DNA from 2 places in the Staphylococcus lugdunensis genome. Region 1 is predicted to be linked to the other one. Evidence: a T-box and tRNA genes for the amino acid it is inferred to sense, from the RefSeq annotation. Region 1 holds a T-box; the other holds one or more tRNA genes.
What was found. A T-box is a leader RNA that pairs with one kind of tRNA and senses whether it is charged. The one in region 1 lies ahead of serS (serine--tRNA ligase), so its partner is inferred to be a tRNA-Ser.

Region 1 (15,494 bases):
CCTATTCCATAACCCATATTGCTTATAATTGGGTGCAAGTGTCATTGATAATAAGAAAAAACGTGAATTGACAATAAGCGTCGTCACGATAATTGCTGTAATCGGTGTACCTGCAATGACTAACGCACAAATAATAAACTGAGCTGCTCCCGCATAAACAATCAGACATAAAAGGATAATTTCTAATAAACTAAAATGTTGTGATGCAGCTACAATGCCAAAAGAAATACCTACACCTGCATAACCTAATAATGTAGGTATACATTCTTTAACACCTTGTTTAAAGGAAAGATGTGTATCCATTTTATGCCTCCTCTTTTTATTTAATAACCAAGATAAGTCTAATATAACACTAGAACTGTATCAATCCTTTTATAATTCCGTTTGTCTGACGTTAGACAAACGAATGTCTAAAAATCTTTATATAAGTACCTTTAATTTTAATAAATTTTTCTGATAATTATTTAGACTACTCGCATTCAAATAACTTATCATTAAAAAAACAGGGAAACCATTGAGTTCGTATCTTTCTCAATCTTTCCCTGTATGATGATTTAATCTATGACATATAACGATGCGTCAACAAATAACGCTATTTATTTAACTGGTTTAATTTCTGTTTTACCGCCCATGAATGGCACTAAAGCTTCTGGAATAGTAATTGAACCGTCAGCATTTTGATAGTTTTCAACAATTGCCGCAAACGTACGTCCTACAGCAAGTCCACTACCGTTTAAAGTATGTGCTAATTCTGGCTTAGCAGCATGATCACGTTTGAATCGAATATTTGCACGACGCGCTTGGAAATCTGTACAGTTTGAGCATGAACTAATTTCTTTATAATCATTATAACTTGGTAACCATACTTCTAAGTCATATGTTTTAGCAGCACTGAATCCAATGTCTCCAGTACATAGAATAACACGACGATATGGTAATTTAAGCTCTTCTAAAATCGCTTCCGCATTCGTTGTCATTTCTTCTAGTGCATTCCAAGAATCTTCTGGTTTTTCAAAGCGAACCATTTCAACTTTATCGAATTGATGCAAACGGATTAAACCTCTTGTATCTCTACCAGCAGATCCAGCTTCACTACGGAAACAAGCAGATTGGCCAGTGAATTTTTCAGGTAAGACACCTGGTTGAATAATTTCATCACGATAATAGTTTGTTAATGGTACTTCTGCTGTAGGTATTGTGTATAGACCCTCTTTTTCTACTTTAAATAAATCTTCTTCAAATTTAGGTAATTGTCCAGTACCAAACATTGTATCAGCATTTACTAACTGAGGAACCATCATTTCAGTATAACCATGTTGTGTTGTATGTTTCGTAATCATATAGTTCATCAAAGCACGTTCCAATTGTGCACCGTCTTTTGTTAAATAAACAAAACGCGCACCTGATACTTTTGCAGCACGTTCAAAGTTAGCCATGTTTAATTCTTCAACTAAATCCCAATGTGCTTTTGGCTCAAAGTCGAAGTCACGTGGCGTTCCCCATTTTTTAAGTTCTACGTTTTCTTCATCAGAAGCCCCTTGTGGCACATCATCATGGATTAAATTAGGAATGCGGATTAATGTATCTTTGATCTTGTTATCAATTTCGTTAAGTTTAGTGTCAATTTCTTTAATTTTATCGCCTAGCTCACGCATTTCTTTAATAACATCATCCGCATTTTCTTGATTGCGTTTCTTTTCAGCAATTTGCTCACTTACTTTATTGCGATTCGCTTTCATTTCTTCAGTTTGACCAATTAATTTACGGCGTTGTTCATCTAATTGAAGCACGTCATCAACTACTTTAGGATCATCCCCGCGTAGTTTAATTTTATCCTTAACTTTTTCAGGCTCAGTTCTAAATAATCTAATATCTAACATGTAATATTCATCCTTCCCAAAATTTATATATAGTGCAGCAAAACACAAAAAAGACCACATCCCTAGACAAGGGACGTGGTCTTTACGCGTTGCCACCCTATTTAACAATTCATGCTAAAGCATCAATTGCACTTCACTATTATAACGGTATTACCGATTGCTCACATGAGTAGGTAGATTCATATAAATAGTGATTACTTGTTCACACTTTTACCACAAGCTCTCTGAAATCAACATGTTTATACTACTTATCCTACGAACAATAACTTATTAAGTTAATTTCAATATAGCAAAGTATCTTTCACATTTCAAGTTAAATTCTAAGCCATAACTTGTATAGATAATAATATTTACAAAATTGCCACTTTTTCTTCTACTTGAATTCATTATAAAATCTATTGACGAAATGCGATTACAGGTATAGTATTTTCTATTGTATTTATAGGACTTAGAATATATAGAAAAAATAGACATTTAATCATTATCATACAGTTAAAGTATAGGTTAAAGGAGGATATATAATGGAAACGTTAAATTCAGTTAATATCCCTAAAAGAAAAGATGAAACACATAAAGGTGATTACGGCAAAATATTACTCATTGGTGGAACAGTAAATTTAGGTGGCGCAATTATGCTAGCAGCACGCGCTTGTGTTTTTAGTGGTAGTGGATTGATTACGGTCGCAACGCATCCTACAAACCATTCAGCGTTGCATTCACGTTGCCCAGAAGCCATGGTTATCGATATTAATGACACTAAAATGTTGACTAAAATGATTGAAAATACCGATTGTATCCTGATTGGTCCAGGGCTAGGTTGTGATTTTAAAGGCAACAATGCGATTACATTCCTTTTACAAAATATTCAGCCTCATCAAACCTTGATTGTTGATGGCGATGCAATTACAATTTTTAGCAAGCTTAAACCAGAAATTCCGACATGTCACGTTATATTTACGCCACATCAAAAGGAATGGGAACGTTTAAGTGGTATTCCAATTGAAGAACAAACTTACGAACGTAATCGCGAAGCAGTTGATAAACTTGGTGCAACAGTTGTCTTAAAAAAACATGGTACAGAAATCTATTTCAAAGAAGAAGATTACAAGCTTACTATTGGTAGCCCAGCAATGGCTACAGGTGGCATGGGTGATACACTTGCAGGTATGATTACAAGTTTTGTAGGACAATTTGATAACTATAAAGACGCTGTCACAAGTGCCACATATACACATAGCTACATTGGTGAAAAACTCTCTGAAAAAATGTACGTTGTACCACCTTCAACTTTAATCAGTAAGATTCCATATGTCATGAAAGAATTAGAAGTTAAAGCATAAGATTTTAAATTAAAACCACCCGTTCACACGGGTGGTTTGTTTTGCGGCTATAAACCTTTCATACTGGCCAGCCCTAAAAGGGCACTGATAAAGTCAGCCAACTGCACTACTATTCTAGCAACTCTAAAGCGTGACTATGTTTTCTTTTTATACCAATTTATTCTTCATGATCATCTTCAGTTGCATCACTATGATTTATGTCTTCGTTCACACGATCCATAAAATCTTGTCTAACATCAATACGATCATCATTTGATGTATTGTCATTATCTTCATGTTCTGCTTCAGGAGCCTCTGTATGAATTGCATCACCTGGTGCACTATTTTCAATGACTTCTTCACTATCGTTAGTTAATTTATTATCATCATCTGTCATTGCTTCACTCTGTTCATCATCTTCTGAATCATTTTGTACTTTAGCAACAGTTGATACAAATTGTTCATTACCTAAACGCATTAATCTTACACCTTGTGCAGCACGACCATTTTGTGAAATATCTTGAACGTCTAATCTAATAATAACGCCACCATTTGTGACAATCATTAAATCTTCTTCTCCAGTAACTGTAGTGATACAAACAACGTTACCATTTCGTTCCGTAATCGTAGCAGTCTTAATACCTTTACCACCACGATTAGACAAGCGATATTCTCTTACTGGCGTACGTTTACCATAACCATTTTCAGTAACGACTAAGACCTCATCTTCACTTTCTGAATGAGCAACATCTAAACCTACTACGGTATCTCCTTCTCTTAAAGTGATGCCTTTAACACCGGCAGCAGTACGACCAAGTGGACGTAGCGATGTTTCTGCAAAACGAATAAGTGATGCATGTGCTGTACCAATTAAGATATCTTGTTGACCATCTGTTAAGCGTACCGCAATAAGTTCATCATCTTCTTTAAAGCCAATCGCAATTTTACCGTTTTTATTGATATGTGAAAAGTTACTTAATGCTGAACGCTTCACAATACCATTTTTAGTAGCAAAAATTAAATAGTTACCTTCGCTTTCTAAGTCATTGACGGCAATCATGGTACTAATTGATTCATCATTCGCAAGTTCTATTGCATTAACGACTGGAATACCTTTAGATTGGCGAGATAATTCTGGTACTTCATAGCCTTTAAGTTTGTAGACACGACCCTTATTCGTAAAGAAGAGCACATGGTCATGTGTACTTAACGTAACCAATTGGCTAACAAAGTCTTCTTCTAATGTATTCATACCTTGCACACCTCTGCCGCCTCTATTTTGAGCACGGTAAGTTGATACTGGTAATCGTTTAATGTAGTTATTATGACTTAACGTAATCACGATTTGTTCTTCAGGAATGAGGTCTTCATCCTCAATATTATCAATGCCACCTAACTGAATTTCCGTTCGACGTTCATCACCAAAACGCTCTTTAATTTCAGTCAGTTCATCACGCACTAATTGTAATAAGACCTCTTCATCAGCTAAAATTCGTTCAAGTTCATCGATGTATGCCAATAATTCATTATATTCCGCTTCGATTTTATCTCGTTCTAATCCAGTTAAACGGCGCAAACGCATATCTAAAATTGCTTGAGCTTGTCGCTCAGTTAACTTAAAGCGTTCTTGTAAGCTAGTCATTGCCACTTTGTCCGTCTCTGACTCGCGGATAGTGCTAATAATTTCATCAATATGATCTAACGCAATACGTAAACCTTCAAGGATGTGGGCACGATCTTTTGCTTTTCTTAAGTTATATTCTGTACGACGACGTACAACAACCTTTTGATGTTCTAAATATTGTACTAATGCTTCTTTTAAGTTAATTAACTTTGGTCGCCCATCAACAAGGGCAATCATATTCGCACCAAATGATGTTTGTAATGGCGTTAACTTGTATAAATTATTTAGAATTACGTTGGCATTAGCATCTTTACGAATATCAATTACAACTCTTACACCGGTGCGTAAGCTTGTTTCATCACGTAAATCAGTAATACCGTCTACTTTTTTATCACGTACCAATTCAGCAATTTTTTCAATCATACGAGCTTTGTTAACTTGATAAGGAATTTCTGTGACGACTATACGCTGACGACCGCCACCACGTTCTTCAATTTCTGCGCGTGCACGCATTTGAATGGAACCTCGACCTGTTTCATATGCACGACGAATACCACTTTTTCCTAAAATTATACCAGAGGTTGGGAAGTCCGGACCTTTAATATCTTCCATTAATTCAGCAATGGTTATGTCTGGGTTCTTACTGAGATTTAACACACCATCAATGACTTCAGTTAAATTATGTGGAGGAATGTTAGTAGCCATACCTACTGCAATACCTGATGCACCGTTAACTAATAAGTTAGGGAAGCGTGCTGGTAAGACTGCCGGCTCTCTTTCAGTACCATCATAATTATCTAAAAAGTCAATCGTGTCTTTATTGATGTCTCGAAGAAGTTCTAGCGTAATTTTAGTCATTTTTGCTTCGGTGTAACGCATTGCTGCAGCGCCATCACCATCCATAGAACCAAAGTTACCTTGACCATCTACGAGCGGATAACGATAGCTAAACGTTTGCGCCATTCTAACCATTGCATCATAAATTGACGAGTCACCATGAGGGTGATATTTCCCCATTACATCACCCACGATACGTGCTGATTTCTTATATGGTTTATCTGGTGTCATACCTTGTTCATTTAAACCGTATAGTATACGTCTGTGTACAGGTTTCAAACCATCTCGAACATCAGGTAAAGCACGTGAAACGATAACACTCATGGCGTAGTCTAAGAATGATTCTCGCATTTCACTGGTTATATTTCGTTCATTAATTCTTGATTGTGGTAAGTCAGCCATCAAGAAATCCTCCTTCAAAAGTTCATTTCATAGTGCTTAGAAATCTAAAGTTGCATATACCGCATTATCTTCAATAAATTGACGACGGTTTTCCACAACGTCACCCATCAACATTTCGAATGTTTTATCCGCTTCAATGGCATCATCTAATCTTACTTGTAACATCATACGATTATCTGGATTCATCGTTGTTTCCCAAAGTTGATCTGCGTTCATTTCTCCTAAACCTTTATATCGAGAAATTTGCCATTTAGGTGTTGGGCTTAACTCTGATTTTAATTTATCTAATTCTTTATCATTAAAGACATAATATTTTTGTTTACCTTGCGTTAACTTAAATAATGGTGGTTGCGCGATATAAACATAACCTGCTTCGATAAGTGGACGCATAAAGCGATAGAAGAATGTTAATAATAACGTTCTAATATGCGCACCATCAACATCAGCATCCGTCATAATAACAATTTTATGATAACGTGCTTTTGAAATATCAAATTCTCCACCAATACCAGTACCAAATGCAGTAATCATTTGGCGAATTTCGTTATTGTTTAGTATGCGATCTAAACGTGACTTTTCAACATTTAAGATTTTACCTCTTAACGGCAAAATTGCTTGTGTTCTAGAGTCACGACCTTCTTTCGTAGACCCCCCGGCAGAGTCACCCTCTACAATAAAGATTTCACTTTCATCAGGATTTTTACTTGAACAGTCTGCTAATTTACCTGGTAAGCTTGAAATTTCTAAATGAGATTTACGGCGTGTTACTTCTCGCGCCTTTTTAGCTGCAACGCGTGCACGTGAAGCCATAATTCCTTTTTCAACAATGATGCGTGCCACATTTGGATTTTCATATAAGAAGCGCTCGAAATACTCAGAAAATAGTTTATCTACCACTTGACGTACTTCTGAGTTTCCTAATTTTGTTTTTGTTTGTCCTTCAAACTGTGGATCACCATGTTTGATTGACACTACGGCCGTTAAACCTTCTCGTGTATCTTCACCTGACAATCTATCTTTGTCTTCTTTAATAATCTTACTTTTTGTACCATAGCTATTTAATACACGTGTTAGTGCACGTTTAAAACCATCTTCATGCGTTCCGCCTTCATACGTGTGTATATTATTCGCATAAGATAATAAATTCGTCGCATAACCACTGTTATATTGAATGGCTATTTCGATTTCAATATCATCTTTCATTTGATGAATATAAATCGGTTCTTCATGAATCGGCTCTTTATTTTCATTCATTAACTCAACATATGATTTAATACCGCCTTCGTAATGATATGTATCTTCTCGTTGTTCTTCATCATCACGTTCATCTTTTAATGTGATAGAAATACCTTTATTTAAGAAGGCTAGCTCACGAATACGCTTTTGCAATGTATCGTAATCATATACTGTTGTTTCGGTAAAAATTTCGCTATCCGCTTTAAAGCGAATCACCGTACCTGTTTTATCTGTTTCCCCAACTTCTTTTAAATCAAATTGAGGGACACCTTTTTTATAAGCTTGATGGTAAATCGTTTCATTTCGATGTACATAGACTTCTAAGTCTTCGGATAACGCATTTACAACGGAAGATCCTACACCATGAAGTCCACCCGAAACTTTATAGCCTCCGCCGCCAAATTTACCGCCGGCATGTAAGACTGTTAAGATAACTTCAACTGCTGGGCGCCCCATTTTTTCTTGAATATCAACTGGAATGCCACGGCCATTATCCGTTACTTTAATCCAATTATCCTTTTCAATAATTACTTCTATTTGATCTGCATATCCTGCTAAAGCTTCATCAATACTATTATCTACAATTTCCCAAACTAAATGATGTAGACCTCTTTCTGAAGTCGAGCCAATATACATACCTGGTCTTTTTCGAACCGCTTCAAGACCTTCTAATACTTGTATCTGTCCAGCACCATAGTTATCTGTGTTGTTTACATCTGACAATGTAGTCACCATCACTTTCTGTTACTTAATAATTTCACCTTGGTTAATGCGATATAACCTTGCATTATTCATAATGTCATGGTCGATACCGTCTACCGATGTTGTCGTTACAAATGTTTGTACTTTATGTTGAATCGTACTTAATAAATGTGTTTGTCTCGAATCATCTAATTCACTTAAAACGTCATCCAGTAATAAGATTGGATATTCCCCAACTTCAATATTCATTAATTCAATTTCTGCTAGTTTAATTGATAACGCCGTCGTACGTTGTTGACCTTGTGAACCATAAGTCTGTGCATCCATGCTATTTACATTAAATCCCAAATCGTCTCTATGCGGACCGAAAAGACAAACACCACGATCAATTTCTCTATCAAGATTGTCATTTAAAAACGTAATTACTTCTGACAATAAAATAGATTCATCTTGGCTTGTATCACTTAATTTAATACTTGGTAAATAATTAAGTAATAACGCTTCTTTATCGTTTGTTATTCCCGCATGAATGGGCTGTGCTAGAGCTTCTAAATCATGAATAAAATGCTCGCGTCTTAAAGTGACATTTAATGCATATTGCGCAAACTGTTGATTTAGGACTTCTAACATAGTGACGTCCGTCTTATGTCCGTATTGTAACTGCTTTAAGTAATTATTCTTTTGTTTAAGAATACGCTGATACTGAGCCAAATCATTCAGATATACTGCTGATATTTGTCCTAATTCCATATCGATAAATCGACGTCTTATTTGTGGAGACCCCTTAACAATATTTAAATCTTCAGGTGCAAAAAGAACCACGTTTAAATGACCGACATATTGAGTTAGTCGACTTTGTTCTAAGTGGTTCACTTTAACTTGTTTGCCCTTTTTAGTTATAAACATTGTTAGTGGCATTGTTCCGTGGCGATAATTTAGCTCACCTTCTATTTTAGCATACTCAGCTTTAAAACGTATAAGCTCTTTGTCATTTGAAGTACGGTGGCTTTTAGCCAATGCCAAAGTATAAATTGATTCAAGTAAATTCGTCTTCCCTTGAGCGTTCTCACCAATAAGGATATTCACTTCTGGATGACAATTTAACGTAACTGCTTCATAGTTACGATAGTTTTCTAATTGGAGTGTTTTTAATTTCATTGTTCACCTTGATGAATGATAATGAAGTCGTCTATTTCAGAAATTTCTGGAATAGCAATGCGATCATGATGTGTTAATTTTTTACCACGACGTGTTTCTCGACTTCCATTAATCAAGACTTCAACATCTTGGAGAAACCATTTTGCTTGTCCACCAGATTCAATAATACCCTCAGTCTTCAAAAATTGACCTAAAGTAATGTCTCCTGCAACAGCAATTTCTTGAACCAAATTAATCACTCCGTTTCTTTTTCATATCATTAGTATATTATACCTGTTTTATCAGGAAATTTCATTTAAAAGAAAGTGTGTAAGCGCTTAACAAATAATTTATTTTGTTATTTACAATAAAAAATGATGCAATACAGTAAAAATGAGAATAAGTAGAGGTTTAAAGTAGCTTATATCGTTTTTTGCATTTTAAAGGGGCATACAACGCATTTAACATATTTACTAAAACTTCATCATAAATTAAAAATTAGCCTCTAATTTAAGCTCTTAGAGGCTTTATATGAAGCATTGATAAACAAAAGAAAGCAAGATTGCTCTCTTTTGTTTGATTTGAACTAAATCATATACGCTATGTGTTTTAATATGTGCGGATTGGCAAGATAAGCTGTGTTACTGAGTCATCGGCTTTAGGTTTTAAAATGAATGGTTTCATTGTTCCAAAGAATTCTATTTCTACTTCATCATTATCGATGGCTTTTAACGCATCCATCATGTATTTAGAATTAAATGAAATTTTTAAATTTCCGCCCTCAACATTGGTTGCATTTACTTCTTCTTTAACTGTACCAATTTCAGGAGATGTTGAAGATAATTCAACGACGTCATTTCCTGTACTTAATTTAATGACATTATTTCCACCTTCACGTGCTAATAATGACGCACGATCAATCGCATGATAAAACTCACCATTATCAATGCCTAATTTGATTTCATAATTTTCAGGGAACAAGCGTGTTGTATCTGGATAATGTCCTTCTAACAAACGAGATGTGAAGTTGATATGGCCAACTTTAAATAAAACTTGGTTTTGTGCAAAAAAGATATCAATATCTTCTTCACTATCACTCATAATTTTATTTAATTCAGATAAAGCCTTTCCTGGAATGATGACATTTTTATTTTCTGAGTTATCTTCTAACTGCAATTTTCTAACAGCCAAACGATGTGAATCGGTTGCTGTGCATATTAATTCATTATCTTGTATAAGCCAGTTAACCCCAGTTAATACTGGTCGTGTTTCTGAGGTGGACACTGCGAAATTCGTTTGTGCTATCACATTTTTTAGTACTTTAACCGATAGTTGAATCGCATCGTCTCTTGAAACTTGTGGTAATAGTGGATATTGATCTGGATCTAAGCCACTAAGATTGAATTCAGAATGTCCAGATGTAATAAGTGTTTGAAATTGTTCGTTTGTAGATAGTTTAACTTCATTTCCTGGTAACTTTTTAATGATATCAACGAAGAAACGACCAGGAAGTACAACTGAACCAGTTTCAGAAATGGTAACAATATCTTCACCATCTACTTGTTTGGGTATTGTAATTTCAATAGATATCTCTGAATCTGAACCGGTCAAAATCACTTCATTATCTTTAGCATCAATTTTAATACCAGTTAAAATCGGTAATGTTGTTCTAGGTGAGATTGCTTTTAACGTATCATTGAGTTGTGTAATAAAGTAATCTCGTTTTATTGTGAATTCCATCATTAAATTAAACTCCTTCCAGTCGTTTATATATAATTATATAGGTTTTAAATTCATAGTAATAGTAGTAGGGCTTGTGGATTAGTGGATAAGTCTCTCAATCATTGATGATAGCTAAGTTATGCACATGTGGATAAACTGTGTACTGTGTGTATGACTTTTACACATTATCCACAAAATCACATTATCGTATTTTAAATATATAGTCTCATTTAAGAAATATTACAGTTATATATTCCCATAAATTGACGGGCTAATCTATAGCTAAACAATGAAAATAATTTCCCACTTATTGATTCCTAATTTCTTTTTCAAGATTTTCTACTTCTTGTTTGAAAGTTGAATCGGTTTTAATATCATTTGCAATCTTCTCATGCGCATGAATAACTGTCGTATGGTCACGTCCTCCGAATTCTTCACCTATTTTAGGCAATGAGAAATCAGTAAGTTCGCGAGACAGATACATTGCAATTTGTCTTGGATATGCAATGGATTTGGTACGTTTCTTTGCACTAAAATCTTCAATCCGTACACTATAGTACTGGCCAACAACTTTTTGAATATCTTGTATTGTTATTTTCTTAGATTTTGGAACTTGAATGATATCTTTGAGTGCTTCAGCAGTGAGTTCAGTAGTAATAGGTCGTCCTTGCAACTGAGAATAAGCCAATAATCTGGTTAGTGCACCTTCTAATTCTCTAATATTTGATTGAATTTGATTAGCTATATAGTTTAAGGCTTCCATTGGTATTTCTAAGTTTTCTTCTTCCATTTTCTTCTGTAAGATTGCCATACGTGTTTCATAATCTGGTGGTGTAATATCAACGATTAATCCCCATTCAAAGCGCGAGCGTAAGCGGTCTTCCAGTTTAGCGATTTCCTTTGGAGGACGGTCACTAGAAATAACGATTTGCTTATTATTTTGATGTAATTCATTGAATGTATGGAAGAACTCTTCTTGTGTTTGCTCTTTGTTTTGAATAAATTGAATATCATCGATTAACAGCACATCAATATTTCGATATTTTTCACGAAAGGCTTCATTTTCGCCGTCACGAATAGATTTGATAAATTCATTTGTAAATTTTTCACTAGAAGTATAAAGCACTTTGGCATTAGGATTATTACTTAAAACATGATGTCCAATTGCATGCATTAAATGTGTTTTACCTAGTCCAACACCACCATAGATAAATAAAGGATTGTATGCTTCGGCAGGCGCTTCAGCAACTGCTAAACTTGCGGCATGCGGAAATCTATTACCTGGCCCAATGACAAATGTATCGAAGGTATTATGTGTATTAAATTGATCAGTACCTACGTGCGCGTCATGTTCATCCTCTGCTTTAGCTTTTGATGATGCAGGCGCTTTTTTAGATGCTGAATCCCCTTCACTAACAATTTCAGCAAGTTGTTCGGCTGTAAGAAACTTAGGTGTAATATCTAATCCCATTATCTCTGAAAAGATGGATTCGAATATGGCTGAGTACTTTTGGTTGAGCCAACTAGCATAAAATTCATAACCAACAAGCACAATTGCTGTATTATTTTCAATTTTGTATAGTTCCGAATCTTTTAAAAAGGTGTTCATGCTTGTTTCTGAAATATGTAACTTTGCTGCTTCTAAAACTTTTTCCCAGATTTCTTGTTCTGACATAAAAACTCCATCTTTCTTTAATTTTGACTTATACACAAAATTCAGTATGGTGGATAAAGATAATCACAATATGTTAATAATTATCCACAAGTTAATCACAAATAGTGGATAACTCACTTAGTTTATCTCTTTATTCACAACCAAATTGTATATAATTTGAATAAATAACCCCTTATAAAATCAATATTCGAGCAACTTATCCACACAATTATAATTGTTAAGCTTAGAACATGTCAAATAACTGTGAATATGTGGTTAAATCGAGCGTAACTATGTGCATAACTGCAAAATTATCCACAGCTTATTTGGTTGTTTTTGTGTATAAGTGGATAACTTATGCACGTCTCATATTTTGACGATAACAGTTACGGGAAATAATTATACTGATTGCTTTTAAATTGAAATATATGTAGTGTTTATTTTCATTAAAACTGTGATGAAAATATTTTTGGTGTTCAGCTAAAACTATCTTGCTTTATAAAAAGTATTTTGTTATATTGTAGTAGTTGCTTGAATTATGACTAGATAAAACGAAAACAAATGAAGATTTCTGATAAACAGAAATGATATTTATCTATTAAAATAATCAGTTTCATTGGCTCAGGTGAATGAAAAGAGTTAGTTATTAGTTAAAGATGGAGGTGTTTTGCATGGTAAAACGTACTTATCAACCAAATAAACGTAAACACAGTAAAGTGCACGGTTTCAGAAAACGTATGAGCACTAAAAACGGCCGCAAAGTATTGGCGCGTCGTCGTCGTAAAGGTCGCAAAGTTTTATCAGCATAAGATCACTGATTCATCAGTGGTCTTTTTTTTCGTTTAGAATGTATTATATTAAAATAAGATAATGAATTAAGCGAGTGATGTGGACGTGGAAAAAGCATATCGAATTAAAAAAAATGCTGATTTTCAATTGATTTATCGCCATGGAAAGTCAGTAGCAAACAGACAATTTGTCGTATACACATATCAGAATCAGATAGCTCATTTTCGCTTAGGTATCAGTGTTTCTAAGAAGATTGGGAATGCAGTGATACGCAATAAGATTAAACGTGCGATCAGAGAGAATTTTAAAGTACACAAACAAGATATTATTGCCAAAGACATCATTGTTATTGCTAGGCATCCAGCTAAAAATATGACGACTTTAGAAATTCAAAGTAGTTTGGAACATGTCTTAAAAATAGCTAAAGTATTTAATAAAAAAATTTAGCAAGACGAAATAATTAGACATCCGTAAGTCTAACATCAGACAAACCGAACACTTACCTAAAGATATAAAGCGGGATACTCGCAATTTAAAATGAAACAATTTACAATGTTAAAATGAAATTTTACTTGAATAAGGAGGCGAGTAGCGTTATGGATTTCGATACAATTACTAGTATTTCGACACCGATGGGAGAAGGTGCTATTGGAATAGTCAGACTATCAGGACCACAAGCAATTGAAATCGGTGATAAGCTTTATAAAGGGAAATACAAATTAGCTGAAGTCGATTCTCATACGATAAACTACGGTCATATTGTTGATCCTGAAACGAATGAAGTAGTAGAAGAAGTAATGATATCTGTATTACGTGCGCCTAAAACGTTTACTAGAGAAGATATCATTGAAATTAATTGTCACGGCGGCATATTGACCATTAATCGCGTGTTAGAATTGACTATGACTCATGGTGCAAGGATGGCTGAACCAGGAGAATATTCTAAACGTGCCTTTTTAAATGGACGGATAGACTTATCACAAGCAGAAGCAGTTATGGATTTTATTCGCTCTAAAACAGACCGCGCATCAAAAGTTGCGATGAATCAAATTGAAGGGCGTTTAAGTGATTTAATAAAACGACAGCGACAATCTATTTTAGAAATATTGGCACAGGTAGAAGTGAATATCGATTATCCTGAATACGATGATGTCGAAGATGCTACGACCGAATTTTTATTGGAACAATCTAAAAATATTAAAGCCGAGATTGACAAGTTATTAGAGACAGGTGCTCAAGGTAAGATCATGCGAGAAGGTTTATCAACAGTCATCGTTGGTAAGCCAAACGTAGGCAAGTCTTCAATGCTTAACAACCTTATTCAAGATAATAAAGCAATCGTGACCGAAGTTGCAGGAACAACACGTGATGTGTTAGAAGAATACGTTAACGTAAGAGGCGTACCATTAAGATTAGTTGATACAGCAGGTATTAGAGACACAGAAGATATAGTAGAAAAAATAGGTGTTGAACGTTCTCGTAAAGCTTTAAGTCAAGCCGATTTAATTTTGTTTGTTCTTAATTATAATGAGCCTTTAACAAAAGAAGATCGTACTTTATTTGAAGTAATTGAAAATGAAGATGTTATCGTAATTGTTAATAAAACAGATTTAGCACAGCAATTAAACATTGAAGAAGTTCAGGAAATGATTGGTAATAAACCATTGATACAAACATCTATGCTTAAACAAGAAGGTATAGATGAACTTGAAATTCAAATACGAGATTTATTTTTTGGTGGAGATGTTCAAAATCAAGATATGACATATGTTTCTAATTCACGTCATATCGCATTGCTCAAACAGGCAAGACATGCAATTCAAGATGCTATTAACGCTGCTGAATCTGGCGTTCCAATGGATATGGTACAAATAGATTTAACACGAACATGGGAAATTTTAGGTGAAATCATTGGTGAATCAGCTAGTGATGAACTTATTAATCAGTTATTTAGTCAATTCTGTTTAGGAAAATAAATAAGTGGATTGGTAGTCTATAAATATGTAAATGGAAAAGGGAGGTTGAATCATGACACAAAATTATGACGTGATTGTTATTGGTGCTGGTCACGCAGGTATTGAAGCAGGTTTAGCTTCTGCGCGTCGTGGCGCTAAAACATTAATGTTAACCATCAATTTAGATAATATAGCGTTTATGCCATGTAATCCATCAGTTGGTGGGCCAGCAAAGGG
Region 2 (15,494 bases), 120 kb from region 1:
ATAGATATATTCATTAATGAATGATGCTGTATCAATAAGATGAGAGATTAAAATATACTAAAATCTTGGCAACCTTACTTAAGGCTTGCAAAAAATAGAACCGTAATTTGTTAAATACAGCAAATTGCGGTTCTAATTGTTTATTTGTGAGTTGTAGATATAAAATAAGAAGAATGTCTGCAATAATGTTATTGACTAACACTATAAAATAACAATACGAAATTAGAAATCTTCTTTAATTTTACGATAACTTGTAGCTAAGCGTGTGACATTGATTATAAATAGAAATAGTGCAGCAAGTTTACGGATCTTTTTAGGAGATTTTAAAGATACATAGAAATCTAATAAAGTACCAGCAGTGCTTAAACCTAATGATAAATAAACTAAATTCTTTTCTTTTGCGTCATGCTTAATCCCATTGTATCCATCTACTAAAAAGCCGGCTAAACTAATTAAATTGGATACATGTGTTAATTTTGATTTTTTTGCCATGAAACATACCCTCCGATGAATATGATATGGTTATATTATAAACGAAATTGTAATAACGAAACATTTATTATGTTTGAAAGCACATAGTTACATGTAATAATCAAATTAATCCCAAAGGAATGGTCAAAGTGATTCGTTGTGTATGCTTAGTAGAAGAAACAGAAGATAAAATCTTGCTCGTACAGGTCAGACATAGAGAAAAATATTATTTTCCAGGTGGGAAAATAGAAGCTCATGAATCGATGTTAGATGCTATCCAGAGAGAAGTGAATGAAGAATTAAAGCTTGATATTCCTCAAACTCAATTTGAATATATTGGGACAGTGGTAGGGCAAGCATATCCGCAAAAAAATATGCAGACGGAGCTCAATGGTTATCGTGTGACGACAGATATAGATTGGGAACAAATTCAAATCGATAACGAAATTACAGATATTAAATGGGTTGATAAAACAGATACACATTTAATAGCGCCAGCAGTCCAAACATGGATTGCGCAAATATCTTCAAAATGATTCTTTCAAAATGTGTTGAACAAGGTTATAGAATTAAGGAAATAGGAAACGAGACAGCATTCATTATGAATCTGTAGTCTCGCTCCCGCAAGGTTGACAGGATTGAAAATACGCTGATACCAAGCTTTTTTCAATCCTGTCAACTACTGCCAATATTTAATTCATAACCTAGAAGGTAATGATGTCCCAGACTCATCGTATATTTCCCGGGAAAATACTTAAGCTAGAGCAACGCATGCCATAATGCTAAGGAGAAGGAAATCAAATTCAATGTTTAAATGAAAAATATAAGGCAGGTTACAACGTGCGTCATACGTGAACCTGCCTGATTGTTATTCAATTGTTTGAGAATGAGTGGCGGATAATTTTTTATGTTTAATGAAAAAGGCAGTAATCCATGCAGTGATAGGGATACTTATTGCAATGGCGATACCACCTAGCAAGATGGAAATAAATTCTTGAGTAAAGATTTTTGAATTGATAATGTGTTCAAATGAATAATTCAGTTTAAAAAACCAAAAGAATAATGTTAATTGACCACCAAAATAAGCCAAATAAATTGTGTTTGCAGAAGTAGCTAATATTTCTCGTCCAACCGTCATGCCGGATTTGAATAAATCTGTTTGAGATAATTTTGGATTTGCTTCGTGTAATTCGTACATTGGTGAACTGATGGTGATTGCTAAATCAATAACAGCTGCAATAACTGCTAACACAATGGTAAACACCATAAATTGCACCATATCGATACCAATGTTCATGGAAAATATATAAGTTTCATCCTGTTGTTCAGTAGTAAAACCTTGTAAATGACCGAGTCGAACAGATAAATAAATACCTAGAATAAGTATCATGATGGTTATCATTGTGCCTAGAAAGGCGGCTTTAGTTTTAATATTATAACTATTTAAAATGAATAAATTGCATGAAGCAACTACGATACAGAAAATGACGAGTACCACGTATATCGGTATACCCAACATAATACAAACGATACTTATCAATAAAATGATAAAATTTAAGAATAAGGTTAAAAATGAAATAAGCCCCTTAGTCCCGCCAAAAACAATCATTAATAAAAATAAGATAAATCCTAATAATGTAATTGCACTCATGATGGCTCACCTCGCAATTTAATAAAAAGGCTCATTAAAGTAATAGTAATAGGTATCGTTAAGACAATGCCAATCCCGCCAGAAATCGCTCGAGTAATTTCTAACGACCAATTCATTGAAATCGTGTAAGTAAATGTATTGGCATTTTTTAGATATATAAGTAGCATTGGTAGACTTCCAGACAAATATGAAAATAATAGTATATTCGTCATGGTTCCCATGATATCTTGACCGATACGTCGTCCGGCTACTGCAAGGCGCTGTATACTTATGTCAGGTGTACGTTGATAAATTTCATACATACCACTAGATAAAGTGATAGCAACATCCATAACTGCACCGAGAGACCCAATTAAGACGGAAGCTAAAAATACTTCTTTAGGTGGTAATGTGAGAAAACTCATTGTTTCATATTTTATACCTGCACCACCGGTTAAACGAATGACCAATGCAGTAATGCCAATGCTTAATAGAGTACCGAGTAAAGTACTGGCAATCGTTATCCATGACCTCAGCTTTAATCCGGTGACTAGTAGTAGCGTGACAATTGTCGCTAAGGTAACAGCAATTGTCATAAGTCCAAAGAGACTTAATGAAGGATGCTGGTTATGAAGTTGAATAGCCAATAAGACGGCACAAGTATTGAAGGCTAGTGATAGAATCGATTGCAAACCGACTTTCTTACCAACAATGAGTACGGCGAGTATGAATACTCCAGATATTGCAACGACTAGGGAATCACGTTTTTTTTCGATAATAGTTGCGCTTTTTAATGAATCTGTTATATGTAAAAGTACTTTGTTATTTTTAGAAAAGGCTTCTGTATCTGCTTGAGATGCTACATATGTATGGTTAATGGTTGTTGTTTGATGCTGAAACTTACCATTTAATATTTCTAATGTTAGACGTTGTTTGTACTTTGTATCTGTATTATGGTGTTCATCAGTTATTTTTTGCTGATGAACTTGTTCGACATTTGTAATCTTGGCAATAGGCGTGTGGTAGAGTCGATCGTTGAAAAATGTAAAAATAAACACTGCTAATATAAGGACTGCTAAACTGCAAATTAGCCAAAAAAATCTTGAAGTCAATATGTTTTTATATTGCATCATGTTAAGACGGTCCTTTCACTTTAAAGATAGAGTGATTATACGCCCTAAGCTTTAGCATTTCAAATATTAGCAGCTTTATAAAGTGGCGTGAACGATTAATGATATGTTGAAACACGATTAAATAAAGTTTGTATCAGTGATGTTAATTGTTGTACATCAGGCTTATTATTTTCTTTACGCACTACGATGCAGATAGAGCGTTTTAAAGGCGTATGACTAAGTGAAATATCTTTATAATCAAGTGAACTGACAGTTAAGCGTTGATAATCCGGTGCTAATATAAAACCACGATGTTGTGCAAGTAAATATTGAGCTAGCGCCGGATGTGTGACGACGTGTAGTGTAGCTTTAGTTAATTGTTCAATTAAAGCTATCATTGTTGTGGACAGTGGCGTTAATGTAAAAATCGTTGCGCCTTCAAATTGAGCTAAGTGTGGGTTCATCGCCAGAGCTAACGGTTCTTCTTTAGGTAAATATAAATGGTATGTTTCTTCATATAATAAAGTTACATTTAAATCGTTGTTTTGTTGTAGCGTTGGAGTAAGCTCAGTAATCGCAACATCCAACGCATCCACTAATATCTGCTTCGTGGAATCTTGAGAAACTTGTTGTGGAATAATTTTACTATCATACTGACGTTCAAATGTTTGTATTAATGGTAATATACGTTCAGCAACATAGCCTTGTTCATATCCTAAATTAATAGAATAAAGATTATTGGATTCTTGTTGACGGAATAATGTCAAAGTTTCATCTACTTGATTTAATAATTTAGTGGCATGAATAACAAAGTCTTTACCTGCTGTGGTTAAACGAATGTTACGACCTTGACGCTTAAATAATTTGACTTGCAACTCATCTTCTAATTGTTGAATCTGCCGACTAATTGCCGACTGGGCGATATCTAGTTCTAATGCTGCATCAGAAAGATGTTCTCTTTTAGCTACCTCTAAAAAATATTTTAATTGTTTGATTTCCATGCCTATTCCTCCATTAACTATCATTGTTCTAAAAATTAGAAAGGTATTATCGAATTCGTATATTGTACAGATAAATATTTTACATTATAGTGAAGCATATTAACATAAATATTCAGAAAATTCTTGAAAATGGGGTATGCATCATGTGTGATTTAACAATAAAAAGAGGATTATATGATTATCGAGAAGAACATGATGCTTGTGGTATTGGTTTTTATGCCAATATGGATAATAAACGCTCGCATGACATCGTTGACAAATCATTAGAAATGTTACGTCGTTTAGATCATCGCGGTGGTGTGGGCGCAGATGGTATTACAGGCGATGGCGCAGGAATAATGACCGAAATACCATTTGATTATTTTAATAAACATGTTGATTTTGAACTTCCGTGTGAAGGGGAATACGCGGTAGGATTATTCTTTTCTCAAAAGGTCATAGTAAATACACGATATCAGAAAATGATAGATTTGTTATTTCGTAGTGAAGGACTAAAGGTGCTAGGATATCGTGAAGTACCTGTAAATAAAGAGGTATTAGCACAGCATGTAGCTAAGACTATGCCATATGTCTATCAAATCTTTGTCGACATTACTAATCATCAAGATATCGAGAAAAAGTTATATTTGGCAAGAAAACAAATTGAACACGAAGCTGAACAACAGGGGTTAGAACTTTATTTTACTAGCTTATCTCATAAAACAATTGTTTATAAAGGATGGCTGAGATCTGATCAGATTAAGGGGTTATATTTGGATTTACAACATTCAGATTATCAGTCTAAATTTGGATTGGTACATTCTCGTTTTAGCACGAATACATTCCCAAGTTGGAAACGGGCACATCCTAACCGTATGCTAATGCATAATGGAGAAATTAACACCATTCAAGGGAATGTGAACTGGATGCGGGCGCGTCAACGACAACTGATTCAAACATTATTTCCGAATGATGCACATAAGATTTGCCAGATTGTAGATGAAGATGGTAGTGATTCTGCTATTGTTGACAATGCGTTAGAATTTTTAACACTTGCTATGGAACCTGAACAAGCAGCGATGCTCCTTATACCAGAACCATGGCAACATGACAAAGCAAATGATGCAACGGTGCGTGCATTTTATGAATTTTATAGCTACTTGATGGAACCTTGGGACGGACCAACAATGATATCGTTTTGTAACGGCGATAAAATAGGCGCTTTAACAGATCGTAATGGTTTGAGACCTGGACGTTATACGATTACAAAGGATAATTATATTGTTTTTTCTTCTGAAGTTGGTGTGGTTGATATTCCAGAAGCGAATGTCGCTTATAAAGGGCAGTTAAATCCAGGTAAATTATTGCTTGTGGATTTTGAGACACAGCAAGTAATTGAAAATAATGAGCTGAAATCACGAATAGCAACACAATATCCTTATAAAACGTGGCTTGCAAAGCATAAAATTGATTTACATTTGGAACAAATAGGTTATCAATCATCGTGTTTATCTGAAACAACAATATTTAAGTTACAACAACAATTTGGCTATACCAAAGAAGATATTAATAAATATATGAGTGAACTTGTGACTGGCAAGAAAGATCCAATTGGTGCCATGGGTTATGATGTGCCAATAGCTGTATTAAATGAACAACCACAAAGTTTATTCAATTACTTTAAGCAATTATTTGCACAAGTTACTAATCCACCCATTGATGCTTATCGTGAGAAAATAGTAACAAGTGAACTGTCTTACCTAGGTGCAGAGGGGAATATATTACATCCGACGCCGGAAGCGCTAAAGCGAATTCAATTACAAAGACCTGTATTGACACCTAGTCAGCTTGAATATATTGAATCGAGTGAGTTCAAGACAGTACGATTATCTACCTTATATACAAATGTGCTTGCAGATGCACTTGAATTGCTTGGTCAACAGGCCATTGAAGCAGTTAAAGATGGCGCTGAAATTCTCGTATTAGATGATAGTTTGTTGAGCCAGAAAACAGCATATGCCATGCCTATATTACTTGCAACCAGCTATATTCATCAGCTACTCATTAAAGAAAATTTACGCATGAATACAAGTATCGTGGCTTATAGCGGAGAAACAAGAGAAGTTCATCATGTTGCGTGCTTATTAGGCTACGGAGCGAATGCGGTAGTACCATATCTTGCGCAAGCAACCATTGAACAGTTGACAGTACAGAAAAAGCTAACAGGTAAAGTTTCAAATAATGTCGAAACATATACTCAAATTTTATCTGAAGGCGTCATAAAAGTCATGGCTAAAATGGGTATTTCAACGGTACAAAGTTATCACGGTGCTCAAATTTTTGAAGCAATTGGTTTGTCTCATGAAGTTATTGAACGCTATTTCCCAGGCACGCCGTCTAAGCTATCAGGGTTATCCATAGCACAAATAGAAGCAGAAAATAAAGCACAGCAACAACGACACTTAGATTATTTACCTTCAGGAAGTGTATTTCAATGGAGACAACAAGGACAGCACCATGTATTTAATCCATTGACTATTTTCAAGTTACAACACGCATGTCGCGAAAATGACTACCAACAATTCAAAGAATTTACTGCTGCAGTTCATAGCAAACGGTTTGACCATATCAGAGACTTACTAACGTTTAAACAACAGCACCCAATCTCAATTGAAGAGGTGGAATCAGCAGAAGAGATTGTAAGACGATTTAATACAGGCGCAATGAGTTATGGTTCAATTTCGGCAGAAGCACATGAGACTTTAGCCAAAGCTATGAATCAGTTAGGTGGAAAAAGCAACAGTGGTGAGGGTGGAGAACATGCTTACCGCTATAAACAGCAAGCAGATGGCAGTAATATATCTAGTGCCATAAAGCAAGTAGCATCCGGTCGTTTTGGCGTAACAAGTGAATACTTACAACATGCAAAAGAGTTACAGATTAAAGTTGCTCAAGGTGCTAAACCAGGTGAAGGAGGACAATTACCAGGCAGTAAAGTATATCCTTGGATTGCCAAGGTGAGAGGTGCAACACCTGGGATTGGACTTATTTCACCACCACCGCATCATGATATTTATTCGATTGAGGATTTAGCACAATTGATTCATGATTTAAAAAATGCAAATAGAAATGCGGATGTGGCGGTAAAATTAGTATCGAAATCAGGCGTTGGTACGATTGCTTCTGGCGTCGCAAAAGCTTTTGCCGATAAGATCGTAATCAGTGGCTATGATGGTGGTACAGGTGCTTCACCAAAAACGAGTATACAACATGCAGGATTACCTTGGCAGATTGGGTTAGCAGAAACACATCAAACGTTAAAGCTTAATGATTTACGTAGTCGTGTCAAAATTGAAACGGACGGTAAATTACTTACAGGTAGAGATGTTGCACTTGCTTGCGCATTAGGTGCTGAAGAGTTTGGTTTTGCTACGGCACCACTTGTTGTGTTGGGATGTGTCATGATGCGGGTGTGTCATAAAGATACTTGTCCCGTGGGTATTGCTACTCAAAATAAGGATTTGCGTGCATTATTTAATGGCAAAGCAGAACATGTCGTGAATTTTATGTATTTTATCGCAGAAGAAATGCGGGAAATTTTAGCTTCTCTAGGTTTAAAACGCGTAGAAGATTTGATTGGTCGTACAGACTTGCTTGAGCGTGCAACGGATATACCGCCAAGATCTAAAGCGGCAACCTTAGATTTGTCGCCACTACTTGAACCAATAGCTGGTGTGAATTATCAACAGATGATGCAACAACATCATTTAGAACAAGGTTTTGATTTAAGTAGTTTGTACTACGATGCACAAATCGCAATTAAAGAAGGCCAACACTTTGAGGGGACATATGTTATTCATAATGAACAACGTGATGTTGGTGTTATTACGGGTAGTACGATAACAGAATACTATGGTCCGGATGGCTTGCCAGAAGATACCATTATAGTAAAAACATCTGGTCATGCTGGGCAAAGTATAGCAGCATTTGCGCCACAAGGATTAACAATACAACATACTGGTGATGCAAATGACTATGTTGGTAAAGGGTTGTCAGGTGGCAAAATTTGTATTAAAGCACCAAAACCTGAAAGAGAAAAAGATATTATTGTAGGAAATGTTTGTTTTTATGGTGCTACCGCCGGAGAGGCGTATATTAATGGTCGTGCTGGCGAACGATTTTGTATTCGTAATAGCGGTGTGAATGTTGTTGTAGAAGGAATCGGAGATCATGGCCTAGAGTATATGACAGGAGGACACGTGCTCATACTAGGAGACGTAGGTAAAAACTTTGGTCAAGGTATGAGTGGTGGTGTATGTTATGTCTTCCCGAGTGATGTTGAAGCATTCAAAGCTACACATGCACTAGAGACTTTGGCATTTAAACAAGTTGTACATCAAGAAGAACAAGCATTAATCCGTCAAATGCTAGAGGCACACATCGCCTATACAAATAGTACGAAAGCACGTGATGTGCTTAAACAGTTTGACCAAATAGAGTCACGTGCAGTTAAAGTGATACCAAAAGATTATGAATTAATGATGCAAAAAATCGAGATAAAACGACGTCAGTATAGCAGTGATGCTGATGCATTATTGGCGGCTTTTAATGATGATAGCACGTCGATAGATAAAGCATTGCAACCGACGTTAGTGTATTGATGGAAGGAGCGATGGTCATGGGGGAATATAAGGGTTTTATGATGTATGACAAACAATCGCTGACGGAATTATCATTAGCAGATCGACTGTTAAATCATCAGCCATTTCAACAACGTTTTACTAAAGAGGAAGCAAGGATTCAAGGTGCTCGATGTATGGATTGTGGCACACCTTTTTGTCAGACGGGGCTACCTTATGGCAAAGAAACGATAGGCTGCCCTATTGGTAATTACATTCCTGAATGGAACGATTTAGTGTATCATCAAGACTTTAAAAGTGCTTATGAGCGTCTAAAAGAAACAAATAATTTTCCGGAATTTACTGGCCGAGTTTGTCCAGCACCATGTGAAAACTCATGTGTTATGAAAATCAATAGAGAATCAGTTGCTATAAAAGGAATTGAGCGCACTATTATTGATGAAGCTTATGAGCATGGTTGGGTTTCACCTAAATACCCTCGTACCTCTAGAAATCAATCGGTGGCTATAGTTGGTAGTGGACCGGCTGGTTTAACTGCTGCTGAGGAATTAAACTATCAAGGATATCAGGTTACAGTATTTGAAAAGGCCCACGAGCCTGGTGGTTTGCTGATGTATGGTATTCCTAATATGAAATTGGACAAGAATGTAGTTCGCCGCCGTATTGCATTAATGGAAGAAGCAGGTATATGCTTTAAGACTGATGTTGAGGTGGGGGTAGATATCAGCAAAACAACGTTAGAAGATACGTTTGATGCTATTATTCTATGTACAGGTTCCCAACAGGCTAGAGATTTACCATTAGAAGGACGGATGGGATTTGGAATTCATTTTGCTATGGACTATCTAACTGAACAAATGCAGGTGTTAAATGGTGAAGTAAATCAGCCAACTATTACGGCAAAAAATAAAAATGTTATTGTTATTGGCGCAGGTGATACAGGAGCAGACTGCGTAGCTACGGCTTTACGTGAAAACTGTAAGTCTGTGGTTCAGTTCAATAAATATACACGGTTGCCAGAAAAGATGACCGTTGATTACAATACAGCATGGCCACTTGCGATGCCAGTATTCAAAATGGATTATGCCCATAAAGAATATGAAGCACGCTTTGGTAAAGAACCACGTGCTTATGGTGTTCAAACTATGCGCTATGATGTAGACCATTTAGGATATGTTAGAGGTGTCTTTACACAAGTTTTAGAGCAAACAGAAAATGGTATGTCAATCGTTGATGGTACAGAACGTCACTGGCCAGCAGACTTAGTGTTGCTATCCATTGGATTTGTTGGTACAGAAAATACAGTGCCACATGCATTTCATATTGCTACAGAACGTAATAAAATAGTAGCCGATGACATAAATTATCAAACAAATCATCCGCATATCTTTGCTGCTGGAGATGTGCGACGCGGACAAAGTTTGGTTGTGTGGGCTATTAGAGAAGGACGTGGAGTTGCTAAAGCAGTCCATCATTATTTAACTCAAAAAAACATGGCACAACATATAAAATAATATTGACTTTTAATGAACGCTATAATAAGATGTTTATTGTGTTCATTGGAGGAATACCCAAGTCCGGCTGAAGGGATCGGTCTTGAAAACCGACAGGGGCTTAACGGCCCGCGGGGGTTCGAATCCCTCTTCCTCCGCCATTATATTTAAAATCCAAGACTAATAGATATTTAATGCAAGCGCTTAGTTAATAAGGGCTTGCTTTTTTACGTGTTAAGTGAATAGTTAAAATATTGAATAAGTCAAAAAAGAAGTGTGAACTAAACCATTTACTAATGAATTACTGAAAAGGAAAATCAACATCGTTAAATAATTTGAGTTATTGTATCCTAAGAGATTATTTTAAAAACAAACCACTCCAATAATGAAAGCCTTTACATAACTTGTCTAGACAAGTTATACTGAAGCAAAGATAAAAAGGAAGTGGCTAACTTGGCTGTAAATAGAAAAGGTGTGCAGCACATTGTACAAGCAATTGGTGGTAAAGAAAATATTGATGCAGCAACGCATTGTGTGACTCGATTAAGAATCGTGCTTAAAGATGATAATAAAGTAAATAAAGACATGTTAAGTGACAATCCATTGGTCAAAGGGCAATTTAAAGCAAATCATCAGTATCAAATTGTTATTGGACCAGGAACAGTAGAGGAAGTATATAAGCACTTTATAGATGAAACGGGTGTTGAAGAGGCTTCCAAAGATGAAGCTAAGCAAGTAGCTGCAAAAAAAGGGAACCCTTTACAACGGCTGATTAAGTTATTAGGAGATATTTTTATTCCAATTTTACCTGCATTAGTTACAGCGGGTTTATTGATGGGAATTAACAACTTATTAACGATGAAAGGGCTTTTTGGGTCTAAGCCATTAGTCGAACAATATCAGCAATTAGGAGATATTTCTAATATCGTTAATGTGATTGGTAGTACGGCTTTTATTTTCTTACCTGCACTTATTGGGTGGAGTAGTATGCGTGTATTTGGGGGAAGTCCTATCTTAGGATTAGTACTTGGACTCATATTAATGCATCCACAACTGGTCTCTCAATATGATATTGGCAAGGGACATATTCCTACATGGCATTTATTTGGTTTAGAAATTAAACAATTAAATTATCAAGGACAAGTCTTGCCAGTGTTGTTTGCAGCATATGTATTGGCACAAATTGAAAAAGCATTAAATAAGGTAGTTCATGATTCCATTAAGATGTTGGTGGTAGGGCCTATTGCGCTTTTAGTTACCGGCTTTTTAGCATTTGTCATTATAGGTCCAATTGCATTAGTCATTGGTACTGGTATTACAGGTGCAATACAATTTGTATTTGAATATGCTGGATGGCTAGGAGGCTTCTTATATGGATTACTTTATGGCCCGCTTGTTATTACAGGGTTACATCATATGTTCTTAGCAGTTGACTTTCAATTGATGGGCAGTAAATTGGGAGGCACTTATCTATGGCCAATTGTTGCTATTTCAAACATGTGTCAAGGTTCAGCAGCATTTGGAGCTTGGTATGTGTATAAACGACGCAAAATGGTTAAAGAAGAGGGATTAGCATTAACTTCAAGTATTTCAGGCATTCTTGGGGTAACAGAGCCAGCAATGTTTGGGGTGAACTTACCTCTAAAATATCCATTTGTAGCAGCGATATCAACATCAGCGATACTAGGTGCAATTGTGGGGGCGAATCGAGTGCTAGGTAATGTAGGTGTAGGCGGATTTCCTGCATTTATTTCTATTCAACATCAATTTTGGTGGCCGGTATATCTTCCTATAACTATTGCAGCATTAGTGATTCCAGCAATATTAACGGTATTTTTAGCAAAATTTAGTCATGAAAAAACGAAAAAAATTGTAACACCTCCAGAAGCAGAAAAATAATTTGAACGACGTATAGATTAATCATTATAACCGAGATGCGTTTTTCTATACGAATAACATATAAAAAGGAGCAGGACATGGCAAACAATGACTGGAGAAAATCCGTAGTTTATCAAATTTATCCGAAATCTTTTAACGATACAACTGGGAGTGGTGAAGGAGATTTACAAGGTATCATTGACAAACTGGACTATATACAATATTTAGGTGTTGATTATATTTGGTTAACCCCGATTTATGAATCACCTATGAATGATAATGGTTATGATATTAGTAATTATTTTAAAATCAATGAACGATTTGGCACCATAGAAGACTTTCAAACATTGATTTCTGAAGCACATGACCGTAATCTAAAAGTTATGTTAGATATTGTCATTAATCATACTTCTACAGAACATGAATGGTTTAAACAAGCAATCAGTTCAAAAGACAACCCGTATCGTGATTTTTATTTTTTTAAAACATCTCCAGATGGGTCACCGACGAATTGGGAATCAAAGTTTGGTGGAAATGCATGGCAATATGATGAGAAGACTGATGCGTATTATCTTCACCTTTTCGATGTAACACAAGCTGATTTGAATTGGGGAAATGAAAAGGTACGTCAAGCGTTATATGATATTGTTAATTACTGGATTAAATTTGGGGTAGATGGCTTCCGTTTTGATGTTATTAATCTTATATCTAAAGGTGAATTTAAAGATTCATCAAAAATTGGAAAAGAATTTTATACGGATGGACCACGTGTTCATCAGTATTTACATGAGTTAAACCGCAATACTTTCGGCGATAAAGGAATGATGACAGTTGGTGAGATGTCATCAACAACGATTGAACATTGCATTAAATATACTAAACCAGAGCGTCAAGAACTTAACAGCGTATTTCATTTCCATCACCTCAAAGTTGATTATCTTAATGGTGAAAAGTGGTCAAATGCTAAGTTAAACTTTCTCAAGTTGAAGGAAATTTTGATGGAATGGCAAATAGGCATTTATCAAGGTGGGGGTTGGAACGCGATATTCTGGTGTAATCACGATCAACCACGTGTCGTGTCACGTTTTGGAGATGATTCGACTGAAGAAAATCGCCAAGCCAGTGCTAAAATGTTAGCAATTGTGTTGCATATGCTTCAAGGGACACCGTACATCTATCAAGGTGAAGAAATCGGTATGACCAATCCACATTTTACTACTATAGAACAATATCGCGATATTGAATCTCATAATGCGTATGAAAAATTAACTGCACAGGGTGAAAGTGATGCAGAGGCGCTTACGATTTTAGGACAAAAGTCTCGAGATAATTCACGCACACCTATGCAATGGAATAATGAAGCTTATGGAGGTTTCACTACAGGTAAGCCTTGGATTGATTTAGCACAAAATTATGAACAAGTAAATGTTCAACAAGCGATGCAAGATAAGCAATCTATTTTACAAACATATCGACAATTGATTGACATTCGACACCAATATGATATTGTGACTTACGGAAATATAGAAGCGCTATATATGGCACATGACAAGTTGTTTATATATCGACGTAATTATCAAGCAACTTCATGGTTAGTTGTCGCTAACTTTTCACAGCAACCAGTACGATTACCAGAAGATTTAAACATTAAAGGAAAAACAATTATTAGAAACGGGGAAATATCAAACCGACAAATAACTGGATATGGAGCGTTGGTGGTTGAGCAAGAATTATAGATAAGGAATTGGTGAACCAAGTGACAATTAAGAAATTCACAAAAATTTATAACCAATTAAAAACAGCCATTTTGAATGGAAGTTATACTAAAGGGAGTCAATTACCATCGGAACATGAGTTAATGAATATAAATAAAGCTTCACGTGAAACAGTGAGAAAAGCATTAGATTTATTAGTAGCTGATGGTATGATTCAGAAAATAAGAGGTAAGGGCTCTGTTGTTATATATCGAGGCGTAACGGAATTCCCATTTTCGGATTTAATTAGTTTTAAAGAAATAAAGGAACAATTAGGGCTCACCCACCATACGGAAATGCTTCTCAACGAAACATGTTATGCACATGAATTCCCAGTTGTTAAAGAAAAATTAGGGTTGAGAAACTATGAAAGACTTCTACACATTGTACGTACTCGAAGTATTGATGGGAAAGTTAAAATATTAGATGAAGATTTCTTTTTGGCATCCCAAGTACCAAGTTTGAGTCGAGAAGTTGTAGAGGATTCGATATATAATTATATTGAGCAACAACTCAACTTACAAATTAGTTATTCATGTAAAGCGATTACCTTCGAAGCATTTAATGATTATGAGTTAAGTATATTTGGAAATGTTGAGCCACCATATTCGGCAACAGTTAGAAGTATTATTTATCTTAAAGATACGACAGCTTTTCAATATAATATTTCAAAGCATATTGCTACAGATTTCACTTTTAAAGAATTTTCACGACGTTATCACAACTATTAAAAATGTGATTTATTGATTACGCATCTATTCTAAATGATAGACATTACACTTGCATATCAATGCTTATTTATAGTAATATAATTCTTGCCGTGCTAGGTGGGGAGGTAGCGGTTCCCTATACTCGAAATCCGCTTTATGCGAGACTTAATTCCTTTGTTGAGGGCACAATTTTGTGAAGTCTGCCCGAAGCACGTAGTGTTTGAAGATTTCGGTCCTATGCAATATGAACCCATGAATCATGTCAGGTCCTGACGGAAGCAGCATTAAGTGGATCCTCATATGTGCCGTAGGGTAGCCGAGATTTAGCTGTCGACTTCGGTAACGTTTATGAATTGTGTTCGATTCAGAGGTGTGCGGCTTTTTATATACAATCAAAACTTTACTATAAATAAATACAATACGAGGAGGCTGAGATATATTTAATAACTCAGCCTCTAATTACATTTTCGGAGCCTCAACAGAGAGGACTGGCACAATGCATTTCCAGAAGCAAAGTTACAAAATCTTTGTGATGAAATATGATTTTACTACTGCCCTTTTGATTAAAATAGCGAATATAGCAAAAATTTGATACATTTAAACTGTTATAAATTAAAGCTATGCTGATGCATTTCATTTTAACTATGTGCTATATAATGAAAGTGCATGTATTTGCGTCTATGCATACAATGTTCAGGAGGATATATGCAAGTATATTTAAGCACCTTAACTGAAGTAGATTATACTCAGACGCTAGAAAAAATCGAACAAAGTTATACAGAAAATCCGAAAAAAGGTAAAGCAAAAAGAGCGCTAGTAGCAAGGT

Region 2: it encodes a tRNA-Ser, which carries the amino acid that the T-box ahead of serS (serine--tRNA ligase) is inferred to sense. The anticodon was not compared.

What each region holds. Positions count from the first base shown of each region.
Region 1 covers NZ_CP014022.1:1,425,755-1,441,248, reverse strand. The annotation lists gene AL499_RS06815 (AzlC family ABC transporter permease) at 1-303, opposite strand, end outside; gene serS (serine--tRNA ligase) at 597-1,880, opposite strand; T-box leader at 1,947-2,150, opposite strand; gene AL499_RS06805 (NAD(P)H-hydrate dehydratase) at 2,402-3,220, shown strand; gene gyrA (DNA gyrase subunit A) at 3,378-6,062, opposite strand; gene gyrB (DNA topoisomerase (ATP-hydrolyzing) subunit B) at 6,099-8,033, opposite strand; gene recF (DNA replication/repair protein RecF) at 8,043-9,158, opposite strand; gene yaaA (S4 domain-containing protein YaaA) at 9,155-9,397, opposite strand; gene dnaN (DNA polymerase III subunit beta) at 9,747-10,880, opposite strand; gene dnaA (chromosomal replication initiator protein DnaA) at 11,167-12,534, opposite strand; gene rpmH (50S ribosomal protein L34) at 13,185-13,322, shown strand; gene rnpA (ribonuclease P protein component) at 13,402-13,749, shown strand; gene mnmE (tRNA uridine-5-carboxymethylaminomethyl(34) synthesis GTPase MnmE) at 13,899-15,278, shown strand; gene mnmG (tRNA uridine-5-carboxymethylaminomethyl(34) synthesis enzyme MnmG) at 15,331-15,494, shown strand, end outside.
Region 2 covers NZ_CP014022.1:1,301,069-1,316,562, reverse strand. The annotation lists gene AL499_RS06220 (LysM peptidoglycan-binding domain-containing protein) at 1-17, shown strand, start outside; gene AL499_RS06215 (hypothetical protein) at 223-492, opposite strand; gene AL499_RS06210 (NUDIX hydrolase) at 621-1,007, shown strand; gene AL499_RS06205 (YibE/F family protein) at 1,340-2,122, opposite strand; gene AL499_RS06200 (YibE/F family protein) at 2,119-3,231, opposite strand; gene gltC (glutamate biosynthesis transcriptional regulator GltC) at 3,330-4,214, opposite strand; gene gltB (glutamate synthase large subunit) at 4,358-8,854, shown strand; gene AL499_RS06185 (glutamate synthase subunit beta) at 8,872-10,347, shown strand; tRNA gene AL499_RS06180 (tRNA-Ser) at 10,395-10,487, shown strand; gene treP (PTS system trehalose-specific EIIBC component) at 10,780-12,225, shown strand; gene treC (alpha,alpha-phosphotrehalase) at 12,303-13,940, shown strand; gene treR (trehalose operon repressor) at 13,952-14,689, shown strand; RNA gene ffs (signal recognition particle sRNA large type) at 14,777-15,046, shown strand; gene AL499_RS06155 (GNAT family N-acetyltransferase) at 15,374-15,494, shown strand, end outside.